2 regions of the Methylocystis sp. SB2 genome follow, and region 1 is predicted to be linked to the other one. Evidence: predicted binding sites of a transcription regulator. Region 1 holds the regulator's gene; the other holds the start of a gene.

What was found. The regulator LexA, encoded in region 1, represses DNA repair genes until DNA is damaged. The targets are predictions, from matches to a motif close to TGTTCNNNNTGTGTTCNG.
Region 2: ACPS74_RS03440 (ATP-dependent helicase) is a predicted target of LexA. The motif match lies at 4,847-4,864, and genes of this name have one in related genera.

The regions. Positions count from the first base shown of each region.
Region 1 is NZ_CP187401.1:545,170-552,139, reverse strand. Features, by position in the region: gene ACPS74_RS02790 (ComEC/Rec2 family competence protein) at 1-1,938, shown strand, start outside; gene lexA (transcriptional repressor LexA) at 2,051-2,761, opposite strand; gene gltX (glutamate--tRNA ligase) at 2,980-4,404, shown strand; gene ACPS74_RS02775 (citrate synthase) at 4,715-6,001, shown strand; gene ACPS74_RS02770 (YcjX family protein) at 6,161-6,970, shown strand, end outside.
Region 2 is NZ_CP187401.1:665,499-672,468, reverse strand. Features, by position in the region: gene ACPS74_RS03450 (MFS transporter) at 1-497, shown strand, start outside; gene dinB (DNA polymerase IV) at 1,414-2,517, opposite strand; gene ACPS74_RS03440 (ATP-dependent helicase) at 2,687-4,756, opposite strand; gene ACPS74_RS03435 (hypothetical protein) at 5,198-5,419, opposite strand; partial or broken gene ACPS74_RS03430 (IS3 family transposase) at 5,867-6,007, opposite strand.

The DNA of each region.
Region 1 (6,970 bases):
GGCGCCTGGCGGACGGCGCGCGTCGCGGCGCCGCTCGTTCCACGCGTTGGCATCGGTGAGCTGACCGGCTTCGTCGAGGAGGTGGATCTACGCCGGGCCGGCGCGCGCTTTATCCTGCGCGTCGCGAGCGCCGAAGGCTTTCCGGATGACATCGTTCCCGCCCGCGTGCGTCTGACGACGCGCGGCGAGCCGAATTTTTCAGCCGGCGACTTCATAGCCTTAAAGGCGCGGCTGATGCCGCCGGCTGGGGCGGCGCTCCCCGGCGGCTATGATTTCGCGCGGGACGCTTTTTTTGCGCGCATCGGCGCGGTCGGCAACGCGCTTGGACGCATCGAGACGATGTCGCCGCCTGAACCGGCGCCGTTCTCGCTGCGTTTTTTCGCGCACGTTGACCATATGCGTAACGCCTTGGCGATGCGCGTCTATCGAATCATCGAAGGCGATGCGGGCGCGATCGCCGCCGCCATGGTGACGGGCAAGCGCGACTTGCTGTCGGACGACGCCAAGAATCTCATTCGCCGGGCGGGCATATTTCACATCATCACCATTTCCGGCGTTCAGATGACGCTCGTCGCGGGCATCTTCTTCGTCGGTTTTCGGCGCCTGTTGGCGATGTCGCAAACGCTTGCGCTGAATTATCCGATCAAGAAATGGGCGGCGGCGCTCGCGATGCTCGGCGCCATTCTCTACGACATCGGCACGGGCTCTCGCGTCGGCACCGAGCGCGCGCTCGTGATGACTCTCATCATGCTTGCGGCGGTTCTCTTCGATCGGCCGTCGCTGTCGATGCGCAATCTGGCGCTTGCCGCGCTCTTCATCATCGCTGTCGAGCCGGAGGCGTTGCTCGGCGCGAGCTTTCAGCTCTCCTTCGCGGCGGTGGCGGCCTTGATCGCCGTGTACGAATGGCGCGGCGAATATCTCGCGAAGCGCCGCATCGACGATCGCGCGCCGCGAGGGCGATTGGGCGCGCTTCGCGAAAGCGTCGCCGAGCGCCTGCTGCATGGACCCGGGGCGGCGATCTTCGCAACGCTATGTGCGACCTCGGCGACCGCTTCCTTCATGGCGAATGATTTTCATGAGCTCAGCCCCTATGTGCTGATCGGCAATCCGCTGACGCTGGCGATCATCGAATTCTTCGCCGTTCCCTGCGCGCTCGTCGGCGCCGCGCTTTACCCCTTGGGCCTCGACGGCTTCATCTGGCGCTATCTCAAGCTGGGCATCGACCTCGTGACCTATCTCGCCGGGCTGATCGCGAGCGCCCCTGGCGCGAGTCTGCCGGTCAAAGCCTTTGCCCCCTGGGCGATCCTTTTCCTTTCGCTTGCGGTCTTATCGCTCGTGCTCTGGCGCACTTGGGCCTGGCGCGCGCTCGCCATTCCTCTCGCCTTGATCGGACTGATGGGCGCGAGGAGCGGCGCGCCTTTTGATCTCGCCGTGCCGGCGACGGGAGAATCGGCGGCGCTGCGCCTGCCGTCCGGACAGCTCGCCGTCTTGGGGCAAAAGCCCAGCGCTTTCGCCGCGGAACAATGGTTGCGGGCGGACGGAGACGCGCGCCAGTCCGCGGACGCCAGGAGCGGCGTCGCCTGCGACGACACGGGTTGCGTGGCGAAGGCCGTCAATGGCCGCTTTGTCGCGCTCGTCGCCGGGCGCGGCGGCTTCTTCGAAGACTGCGCGCGCGCCGCCGTCATCGTGACGCCTCTCTACGCGCCATTGGGCTGTGCGGCGCCGATCGTGATCGATCGCCACAGACTATCGGAAACCGGGGCAGTGACTTTGCGGTTCAAGGCGGAGGGCGTCGAATGGACGACGGCGCGCGCGATCGATGAGGATCGGCCCTGGTCGCCGGCGCCCCGCAATCGCCGCACGTCAGGATTCACGGCGCCGCTGAGCGATGAAGAGCGCAGCGCTGAAGATGCGCGCGCGATGGAGCCGCTGGAGTAGGGCGGCGCAATTCACGCGTCATTGCGAGGAGCGTCGCGACGAAGCAATCCAGGGGCGGCGTCAAAGCGCTGGATAGCGTCGCTACGCTCGCAATGACGGCGTCGCATAGAAGTTAGTATTTCCGCAGGAGGCTCACGAGCCTGCCCTGAATGCGCACGCGATCGGGGCCGAAGATCCGCGTCTCATAGGCGGGATTGGCGGCCTCCAACGCGATCGAGGCGCCGCGCTTGCGCAGACGTTTGAGCGTCGCCTCCTCATCGTCGATCAGCGCCACGACGATGTCGCCGGTGTCGGCGCTGTCCTGCTTGCGGATCACGACCGTATCGCCGTCGAGGATTCCCGCTTCGATCATCGAATCGCCGCGCACTTCGAGCGCGAAGTGCTCGCCGCTCGAGAGCAGGTCGGGCGGCAGGCTGATGGTGTGGCTGCGATTCTGGATGGCGGAGATCGGCGTGCCGGCGGCGATGCGCCCCATGACCGGAATGGCGACCTGATGGTCGCCTTCGTCCTCGAAACGTTCGCTGAGCGGCCGGACGCGCCCGAGATTCCCCTCGATGACGGACGGCGAGAACTTGCCGTTGCGCCCGCCGGCGGTGCGCGGCGTGGCCGATTCAGGCAGACGCAGAACTTCGAGCGCGCGGGCGCGATTGGGCAGGCGGCGGATGAATCCGCGTTCCTCGAGCGCGAGAATCAGCCGATGAATCCCCGATTTCGACCGCAGGTCGAGCGCGTCCTTCATCTCGTCGAAGGACGGCGGCACGCCCGACTCCTTCAGACGTTCATGAATGAAGCGCAACAGATCGTTTTGTTTTTTGGTCAGCATCGCCGCACCGCCCCGCAAGCCGAATCGTTGATTTTGGCTGAGCCGCAGCTTCTGGCTCGATAACCTAAACAAATCATGAACAGAACGATATCGGTTCTTACTGCGTTCCGCAAGCCATATGTTCACGCTTTGGTTAAACCATCATCGTGACGAACTATGTTCGCCTCGCGTGCGCCGTGTTAGACGGGCCGACCCAATTCGAGGAATTCGCCGCGCTCATGTCACAGGTCGTCACCCGCTTCGCTCCATCGCCCACCGGCTTTCTGCACATCGGCGGGGCGCGCACGGCGCTGTTCAACTGGCTTTACGCCAAGAAGCACGGCGGGCGGATGATGCTGCGAATCGAAGACACCGACCGCGAGCGCTCCACGCAAGCGGCGATCGGCGCCATCATCGATGGCCTCCAGTGGCTCGGCCTCGAATGGGATGGCGACATCGTCTACCAGTCCTCGCGGGCCGCGCGCCATGCCGAGGTCGCCGAAGCGCTGCTGGCGCAGGGACACGCCTATCGCTGCTACGCCACGGCGCAGGAGCTCGAGGAGATGCGCGAGAAGGCTAAGGCGGAAAAGCGCCCTTGGCGCTACGACGGCCGCTGGCGCGACCGCGATCCCGCCGAGGCGCCCGCCGGCGCGCCCTATGTCGTGCGCATCAAGGCGCCCCAGGACGGCGAGACGATCGTCGATGACGCCGTGCAGGGACGCGTCGTCTTTCAGAACAAGGATCTTGACGACTTCATTCTGCTGCGCTCGGACGGCGCGCCAACCTACATGCTCGCGGTCGTCGTCGACGATCACGACATGGGCGTCACGCAGATCATTCGCGGCGACGATCATCTCACCAATGCTGGGCGCCAGACGCATATCTATCAGGCGATGGGGTGGACGATCCCGGCCTTCGCGCATATTCCGCTGATTCACGGACCGGACGGCGCCAAGCTTTCGAAGCGCCATGGCGCGCTCGGCGTCGACGCCTACCGCGGGATGGGCTATCTGCCGGCCGCGCTGCGCAACTACCTCGTTCGATTGGGGTGGTCGCAGGGCGACAAGGAGTTCTTCACGACGCCGGAGATGGTCGAGTCGTTTGATCTCGCGCAGGTGCACCGTTCGCCGGCGCGCTTCGATTTCGCCAAGCTCGAAAATATGAACGGCCATTATCTGCGCGATAGCGATGATGACGAGCTGTTGGATTTGCTCGTCGCCACGCTTCCCTATCTCGAAGGCGGCGGCGCCATCGCACAGGCGCTCGACGACAGAACGCGTGGGCAGTTGCGCGCCGCCTTGCCGGGCCTGAAGGCGCGTGCGAAGACTTTGAACGAACTTCTCGACGGCGCGGGCTTTCTCTTCGCGCAGCGTCCGCTGTCGCTCGACGCAAAGGCGGCGCAGCTGCTTTCGGCGGAAGCGCGCGTGCGGCTTGCGCAGCTTGTCGAGAAACTTGCAGGGCTTCCGAACTGGACGGCCGCAACGACGGAAGCGGTCGTGCGCGATCTCGCGACAGCGCTTGGCGTCAAACTGGGCGATCTCGCACAGCCTTTGCGCGCCGCGCTCACCGGCCGCGCGACCTCGCCCGGCATTTTCGACGTGCTGGAAATTTTGGGGCGCGAGGAAAGTCTTGCGCGAATTTCCGATCAGGCGGCTATGGCGTAACCCGCATCGCCGCGGCGTTGGCGCGCGTAAAAATCGCTGACGCGATTTTCGGCGCCGCGCCGTTTTCCGCGCCACGGCGAAACACATCGCCCTTATTCGCGAGGCATGCGCGAAACGCGTGGCGCGCGCTTGACAGCCCTTGCGGTTGATATAGCTTTTTGCACCGCACAACAAACCGAATGCAACGCATCGGCGTGCGCGTGAAAGCGACGACATCGCGAATGTGACGCAATTCATGCATAGCGTTCGCGCGCGTCGCGCCGCGATCCGGCTCGTTGCGAGCGCGGGGGCGGTTGAGAGGGGAGCGGGTATGCCGGAGAAGAATGCTATCTTCACAGTCGGCGACGGATCGGTCGATTTGCCGATCAAGGATGGCACGCTGGGGCCGTCCGTTGCGGACATCCGCAATCTCTACGCCGAAACCGGCATGTTCACCTTCGATCCGGGATTCACCGCGACGGCGTCATGCGAATCGAAGATCACCTTTATCGACGGTGAAGCCGGCGTTCTACTTTATCGCGGCTATCCGATTGAACAGCTTGCCGAACATGGCGACTTTCTCGAAACCTGCTACCTGCTGCTTTATGGAGAATTGCCGTCCGCCGCCGAGAAGGCGAATTTCGACTATCGGATCACGCGCCACACAATGGTGCATGAGCAGATGGCGCGATTCTTCCAGGGGTTCCGCCGCGACGCGCATCCGATGGCGGTGATGGTCGCCTCCGTGGGCGCGCTCTCCGCCTTCTATCACGACTCGACGAACATCGCCGATCCCACCCAGCGGATGGTGGCGTCGACGCGCATGATCGCGAAGATCCCGACGCTCGCGGCGATGGCCTATAAATATTCGGTCGGCCAGCCGTTCGTTTATCCAAAGAACGACCTCGACTACACGTCGAACTTCCTGCGCATGTGCTTCGCCGTCCCCTGCGAGGAATATAAAGTCAATCCGGTGCTGTCGCGCGCGCTCGACCGGATCTTCATCCTGCACGCCGATCACGAACAGAACGCATCGACCTCGACCGTTCGACTGTCCGGCTCGTCTGGGGCGAATCCTTTCGCCTGCATTGCGGCGGGCATCGCCTCGCTTTGGGGGCCGGCGCATGGCGGCGCCAATGAAGCGGTGCTGAAAATGCTCGCGGAAATCGGCACGCCGGACCGCATTCCGCAGTTCATCACGCGCGCCAAGGACAAGAACGATCCGTTTCGCCTCATGGGCTTTGGCCATCGCGTCTATAAGAACTACGATCCGCGCGCCAAGATCATGCAGCGCACCACGCGCGAAGTGTTGAACGAACTCGGCGTCAAGGACGATCTGCTCGACGTCGCGCTGGAGCTCGAGCGCATCGCCCTGCACGATGATTATTTCATCGAGAAACAACTCTATCCCAACATCGACTTCTATTCTGGCATCACGCTCAAGGCGATGAATTTCCCGACGGCGATGTTCACGGTGTTGTTCGCGGTCGCGCGCACTGTCGGCTGGATCGCCCAGTGGAAGGAGATGATCGAGGATCAGGGTTCGCGCATCGGTCGTCCGCGTCAGCTCTATACGGGCGAGAAGCAGCGGGACTATGTGCCGATGTCGAAGCGGTGATGATGCGCGCCGGGCCGCGGTAGGCGCTCGTCTCCACTCCCATCCGGCGCGGAATCGCTCTGGCCAGTCTTCACCTTGGTTTGCAGCGCGACATGTTCTCACCGGCGTCTCTTGATGGGACGCGACGTGATGCTATAGGTCGGCGGACCCGGAGCGCCTTTGTCGCAATTATCCGATCTGCTGTTCGAAACGCGCATCGCCACCGAGAGCGTCGCCGACTTTCTCGCGGGCGGGCGCCTGCGGCTTGGCGTCACCGGCCTGTCGCGCTCCGGCAAGACGGTCTTCATCACCGCGCTCGTGCACCATTTGACGCGGGCGATATCGGCGCGGCCGGAAAAGGGCGGCGAGAGCAAGACTCAGCTCCCGGTGTTTCGCGCGCTCGCCGAAGGTCGCATCACCTCGGCGCATCTCGATCCGCAGCCCGATTACAGCGTCCCGCGCTTCGCTTACGAGGAGCATCTTGCGGCGCTCACCGGGCTAGACCGGCATTGGCCGCAATCGACGCGACGTATCTCCGAACTGCGGGTGACGCTGGAATATCGCTCGAAGGGCTGGTCGCTGCGCAAAGGCTTCGGCCAGGGGCCGACGCGACTCGACATCGACATCGTCGATTATCCCGGCGAATGGCTGCTCGACCTGCCGCTTCTTGGCAAATCCTACGCGCAATGGTCTCACGAGACGCTCGACGCCTCGAGCGCCTCTGCGCGGGCGATGATCGCAAGCGAGTGGCGGGGCCTGACCGCGAATACGGACGTCAAGGCGCGCTATAGCGAAGAAACCGCGCAGAAGCTGGCGCAGACCTTCACCCAATATCTGCGTCTGGCGCGCTCCGAGCGTTTCGCGCTCTCGAGCCTGCCGCCGGGTCGGTTTCTGATGCCGGGCGATCTCGAAGGATCGCCGGCGCTGACCTTCGCGCCGCTGCCCGTCTCCGAGGGCGAGGAGTTGCCCTATCGCAGCCTGGGGCGCGAA
Region 2 (6,970 bases), 120 kb from region 1:
CGACGGCGGCTGCCGCCATGGGCATGAAGATGGTGTCGAGACCAATTCTCGGCCGGTTCGGCTATCGCTCAGTTCTCATCGTAAACACGGTGATGATCGGCGTCACGACCTGTCTTTATACGCTTGTCTCGGATCAGACGCCGCTTGTGGTGATTGTCGCCATCGGCTTGGCGCTGGGCTTCTTCAACTCGTTGCAATTTACGAGCATGAACAGCATGGCGTACGCGGACGTGGAACCGCAGGAATCGAGCATGGCCGCCACCATTGCGAGTTCGTTCCAGCAGATTTCCATGAGCTTCGGTCTCGCCATTGGATCGCTGGTCGCCGGCTGGTTCCTCGCGGGCGCGTCCCAATCGGATCAGCACGCCGTCATCCGCGCTCTTCACGGCGCCTACGTCTCACTTGGAACGCTGACCATCGTCTCCTCCCTGTCGTTTTGGCGATTGCAGGCGACTGACGGCGCTAGCTTGAGCCGCGCGAGTCCGGAACTGGCGTGATCTGGCTGAGGGTCAAATTTGGCCCGACGTCTCGGCTTCGTTGACGCTCGCCAGACACAACCGCTAGACGCGTTGACGAAGTTCTTGGCGCCCGACGGAATTATATTCCGAGGCTCTGACCTCTCAATGGACGCCGGGATCTTTAAGGAGACACCAGCATCCGACGCACGGAACAAATAAAGGCGAGATGAAAGGAAAAAAGCATGTCAAAAGCAAAAATTGAATGGAAGAAGGAGCCTGAGGCTGAGGACTATGACGGCGCGAAAAACTTTCTAACGCTAATATGCTCCGTTGCGGAAGCGTTACAGCTAATTGAACAGTTGCGGGGAAGCGACACTGTCGAGTAAGCATCGAAGGACCTTCTCCGAGCAGCAGATTTGCCTTTGCTTAATGAATCTGACCCCCACGTGAGTGAGGACCTGAAGCGAATTCGTAAAGGCACTCCTTTGGCGCCCGTCCTGCTGGTTCGCGGGGAAATGAAAAAAGGCAATCCCTTGATCGTTGCTGATGGCTATCACCGGATCTGCGCTGTCTATAGGTGTGACGAAAGTGCATCTATCTCCTGTCGAATAGCGAAGGGCGGGTAAGTTCGGACGATCACGTTCCTCCACAGCGCCTTTCAACGGTATTAGCATCAAGCCGCCATAGCGTTTGGCTATGGCTGAGCCGCCGTTTCCTTCGATCTGAATGCTGCGTCGACCTGAATGTTAAGGCAGCACACCGTACTCTCCAGCTTGGTATGAACCTATCAGGAGACGGAAACTGTAGGACGCTGAACATTGTGTCATGGACGCGACGCCAGACAATTTCGCAGTCATTGCGTCGCGTGGCGCGCAATGCGGAAGCGCTTGAGCTCTCAATCGATGATCTCAGTAGCGATGATATTTCGTGACCACGACGACAACAGGCGCCGCCGCTAGTCGATAAGGGACAGTTGCCCTGCGTCATGCGAACTGATTTCTTCAAAGTTGGAGAGGGTCACGCCAAGCAGGCGTATTCCCTTTGACGTCGGAAACACCGGCGCCAACAGCGTTTCGCTGATTGTCGCGAAGTCGGTTAGTGAGCCGACGCCGCTGGACAAAGTTCGACTGCGAGTGATCTGCTGGAAATCGGCATACTTTACCTTGAGCGTCACGGTTCTACCGCGAAGGGAGTTGGCCTCGCAACAGCGCCACACCTTGGCGACCAGCGGCGTCAGCTCTGCGCGCGCCGCCTCGAGATCGAAGATGTCGACGGTGAAGGTATCCTCGGCGCCGACCGACTTGCGCGGCCTGTCGGGTTCAACAGGGCGCTCGTCGATCCCGCGTGCTATCCTGTAGTACCAGGTGCCTGACTTCCCGAAATTATGCTGCAGGAAGCCAAGGGACTTCGCCTTTAAATCCGCGCCTGTCTCGATGCCAAGACGCCTCATCTTCGCCGCAGTCGCAGGTCCAACGCCGTGGAATTTCTTGACAGCAAGGGCTTCGACGAATGCTGGCCCCATACGGGGCGTGATGACGGCCTGGCCATTCGGCTTATTGAGATCGCTCGCCGTCTTTGCGAGGAATTTGCAGTAGGAAATTCCGGCCGACGCATTTAGTCCCGTCTCAGCCCTGATCCTCGCGCGGATCAATTCGGCGATCGTCGTGGCGATCGAGATGTTGTGGTGGTTTTCAGTGACGTCGAGATAGGCTTCATCGAGCGACATCGGTTCGATCAAGTTCGTATGCTCGGCAAAGATCGCACGGATTTGCGCCGAGACCGCGCGATAGACCTCGAAACGAGGCGGCACAAAAATCAGCTCTGGGCATTTCCTCTTCGCTGTGACGGATGGCAGGGCGGAGCGTACGCCAAACGCGCGCGCCTCGTAGCTCGCGGCAGCCACCACGCCGCGGGCCGCCGATCCACCGACGGCGACCGGTTTGCCGCGCAGCTCGGAATTGTCGCGCTGTTCGACCGCCGCATAGAAAGCGTCCATATCAACGTGGATGATCTTACGGTGCGGACCGGGCGTAGCTTGCGCTGCAAGTCCGCCAACCATGTCCGGCGTGAAAATTTCCATCGCGCCATCCCTCGCGCCGATCCCGACGTCTGCGCCCGCGCCTAAGGTTGTGTCAGAGTATCGATATCCAACAGCGTTTCCTTATCGAGCGCACGGCGTCGCGGATCGTGGTGCCATTATACAGATTGCTGCACACGAACCGTTTTTCCTAGCGCCACATGCCCCGCATCCGTGCGCTGACATCGACGCGGACCCGCGGCGCTTCCTGTCCGGTTGCTTGCCCCGTCGGGACAATCGGCCAGGCCCGGCTTTCGAAGTGCTGCAGCAGGTTTGGAGGAATAAACCGTGTGCGCGAGGCATAGACATGGCGGTCCCCGGTGGCCGACTGACCATGGGTGAAGAAGCGCTGTGGCAAAATGAGCGATAGGCTGTCTTTGGCCCGCGTCATCGCAACATAGAGCAGCCGCCGCTCTTCCTCGATCTCGGCGGAGGTGCCTGCGCCGAGATCGGACGGGATGCAGCCGTCGACGGTATTGAGTAAGAAGACCGATTTCCATTCCTGACCCTTGGCGGAATGAATGGTCGAGAGGATCAGATAATCCTCATCGAGCAAGGGGATCCCAGCCTGACCCGACGTCGCATCCGGCGGATCGAGCGTCAATTCCGTAAGAAAGCGCTCGCGCGACGGATAGCCTGCCGCGATATCCTCGAGCTGGAGCAGATCGGCTTTGCGCATGTCCGCGTGCTCGTGCATGCGGTCGAGATGTGGCTCGTACCAGTCGCGCACCTGCGCGATCTCCGCCGGCCAGCCGGCGCTGCGTCCGCCCAATTGTCGAAGCAGCGCGACGAAACCCGGCCAATCGGCGGCGGCACGCGGCGGGCAGGGCAAATCACCGATGATGCTGATCGGGTCCGGCCGATCTGCCATGGCGTCGAGAACCGTCTGCGCCCACGATGGTCCAACGCCCGGTAGCAATTGCATCACCCGGAAGCCGGCGACGCGATCGCGTGGATTCTGCGCGAACCGCAGCGCGGCCAGCATGTCCTTCACATGCGCGCTGTCGAGGAATTTGAGGCCGCCGAATTTGATGAAGGGAATGTTCCGCCGCGTCAGTTCGACTTCCAACGGACCGCTATGATGGCTGGCGCGAAACAGAACCGCCTGTTCCTTCAGGCGCATGCCGCCCTCGCGGTTCTCCAACACTTCCTCGGCCACGAAGCGCGCCTGGTCGGCTTCATCGCGCACCGTGACGAGGCGCGGACGCTCGGCCGATTCCCGGTCGGTCCACAGGTTCTTGGTGAAGCGCTCCTTGGCAAGATTGATCACGCCGTTGGCTGCGGCGAGGATCGGTTGCGTCGAGCGGTAATTGCGATCCAGCGTGATGATCTCGGCCGGCGGTGAGAACTCCGTTGGAAAATCGAGAATGTTGCGCACCGTGGCGGCGCGGAAGGAATAGATCGATTGCGCGTCGTCGCCGACGACTGTCAAACCGCGACCGCCGGGCTTCAACGCCATCAGGATAGAGGCCTGAAGCCGGTTGGTGTCCTGATATTCGTCGACCAGAACATGATCCCAGCGTCCGCCGATATCGTGGGCGAGGATGGGATCACTGACCGTCTGCGCCCAATAGAGCAGCAGGTCGTCATAATCGAGAACGTTCTGGACCTGCTTGGCTTCGACGTAGCCCGCGAACAGCTCACGCAACTGTTCTTCCCATCGCGCACACCATGGATAGTTGGCGCGAAGCACATCCGGCAGCGGCGCTTCGGCATTCACCGCTCGCGAATAGATCACAAGACAGGTCCCTTTGGTCGGAAACCGGCTCTCCATCTTAGAGAAGCCGAGCTGGTGCCGGATCAGATTCATCAGGTCGGCACTGTCTTCGCGATCGTGGATGGTGAATTGCGGATCGAGACCGATCTGCTCGGCATAGTCGCGCAGCAGCCGCGCGCCGATGCCGTGGAACGTGCCGGCCCAAGCGAGCGCGTCGGTGAGCGCGCCGGCCTTATTGCCCAGCACCTTCGCGCAGATGCGCTCGACCCGGCGTCCCATCTCGGATGCGGCTCGACGCGAAAAAGTCATCAGCAGGATGCGCCGTGGATCGGCGCCGTTGACGATCAAATGCGCGACCCGATGCGCCAGCGTGTTGGTCTTGCCCGATCCAGCGCCGGCAATGATCAGCAGCGGGCCGCCCATTTTGCCATCGGCAAGACCGACGCCATGCTCGACCGCGCTGCGCTGCCAGTCGTTCAACTTTTCCAGATGCGCCCCGCTCATGCCCGTCCGCCCATATTCGCCATTCCTCGTTCTAATCCATGACGCGGTCCCGAAGACTCTAACGAGTCCAATTTGGCGCATGAAGTAATTAAGAACAAATAAGGAACATAGCAGCGGCGAGACCCTTTGCAAAGCCTTAAAGAACAGCTTTCCGCCATGGCCGAACCCGCGGCCAATGCCTCCATCGCCGAACTTCAGGCGCGCATCCAGCGCTTCAAAGGCGGCACGAGGCGTGGCTGCGCGACGCTTCCATTTGGGCTTGCCCCAATCGATTCCGACTTGCGGGAGGATGGGCTAGCCATTGAAGCACTCCAGGAGGCCGCCGGAAGTCGATGGTGCAGCACATGCGCCTCATGGCAAATGGCCCGCCGACCATCGCCGATCTTCGTGCCGAGCGCGTCCAGCGCGCGCGTGTATGGTGCCTAAACAGCTCTGCCAGCGCTATGGGGTCAGCGGCCCAGCCGATGGCGTGTTGGAGAAATTTGCGGCGCCGCCTTGAAATGGAATGGTGAGCCCGCCGAGTGACGCGCTTTGAAAATCGTCGAGGCCGAGGGTTACCCCGCCATCGGCAAGGCCGCAGGCGCTGTAGAAGAGCAACGTGGGTGATTCGTCTATCTCGCGGCGGTTGTCGACGCAGAACGCCGCCTCCATCGTGATCGACACGCGATGCGAAAGGACGCGGCGGCTCGCGCGGCGCCCACACTCATCGCTTGACGGGTGCACGCCCGACGAGGCCTACTTCGGCAAACAGGAAACGGCGATGGCAGCATGACTGTCGCCTTCGGTTTGTCGCAACTCTGGTCGGGCTACGCCCTCCCGACGCCGCGACAAAACCGAAACGCCCCGCGTTCAGCAAACCCCAGCAGAGATCCACTTATAATTCGCGGGGAGCTGTCCAAACATCCGGGGCCAGCTCTATTCACCGATGTGGAAAATATTTATGCCGACATAAAAACCAACAGATCTTTTTGCTTATCGGGTTCGGTTTCAAGGCTAGGTGGCAAAATCCGCGAGTGACCGTAGTCAACGTAGCGCAGCTTGCCGGAAAATCGAAGGCGCTGACGCCAACCGCGAGTTCCCTGTCGACCGCGCAGCAGGATGGCGTATCCCTTCTCGACCCCTCGGAATGCGACGCTGCGTTGAACGACGCTGTCCGAACACGCGGCAAACTCGGAGCTCGGACACTTTCAATTGAGATCGGACGTGATCAATCCAGGCCCGACGGCGCGCGGGGCTCAGTAGTTTGCCTTGGCGGCCTCGGTCAGGATCATCGAAATGGCCTCCGGCAAACCCGGGACGGTTCAATTCCTGCTACAGGGGCGAGATTGCCTGAAGCGGGCGTTGTCTCAGATGCTGCGCGCAGCAGACCAGTCATTTGGGGCGGAAAATAAGAAGGCTAGACCTTGGAAATTGAATCCGACCGGGCCATCTAAGTTGCCAAGCTTGGGAGATTCGAGGGGGCTGGCTATAGGCCGGAGGCGAATGCTTTTGAATACACCGCTGTCCACTCGGCATTATCGCTCGCGCTTGCCGGATCGAATTGCATCTTATCGCCAAGCACTTCGTCACGCGCGGCAGCGCGCTCTATAGTCCTAGACGTCATACCGGTTGCATCCGCTGTCGGAGAAGCGAACGACAAATTGAAACTCGTTTTGCGAGCTGAAGATGCGTTAGCCACCACCTTCGTTAGGGGATTGATCTCTTCAGCGGTGAGGTTCGCTCGAGTTTAGTGAAAGTGGGCGCCGCGGCGATCGGCAAAAAGTAGGCGTCAGGAGGGAGCCATGACCAAGATCGTTTACGAAATTGTCGAGCACGACGGTGGTTAGGCCTATCGAGTCGACGGGGTGTATTCCGAAACTTTTGCGTCGCATGACTTGGCTCGCCAAGCAGCGGAACGTGCAGCGAAGGAGCAACTCGTTCCAGGAGTTACGACGGATATTTCTTACGAAAGCAAAGATGGTCGTTGGCGCGAAGAAGAGTCGCCAGGCGGCGATCGGCCCGAGACCGACGTCGAGGGCTAACGAATTTGTCATCATCGCTGCTTTATTGGATACGAAGTGGCGAGGGCGCTTTCGCCTAGCGAGGCAAAACCAACCAATGTTGACGAACCTGCCGCCACGATGGGCCAACATTCAGGCTCGATCCGCGCGTCGGCAAGTTTCAGTTCCTGACGTGAGAGCGCAGCAGGACAACCCCGTCGCTCACTCCCGGTAC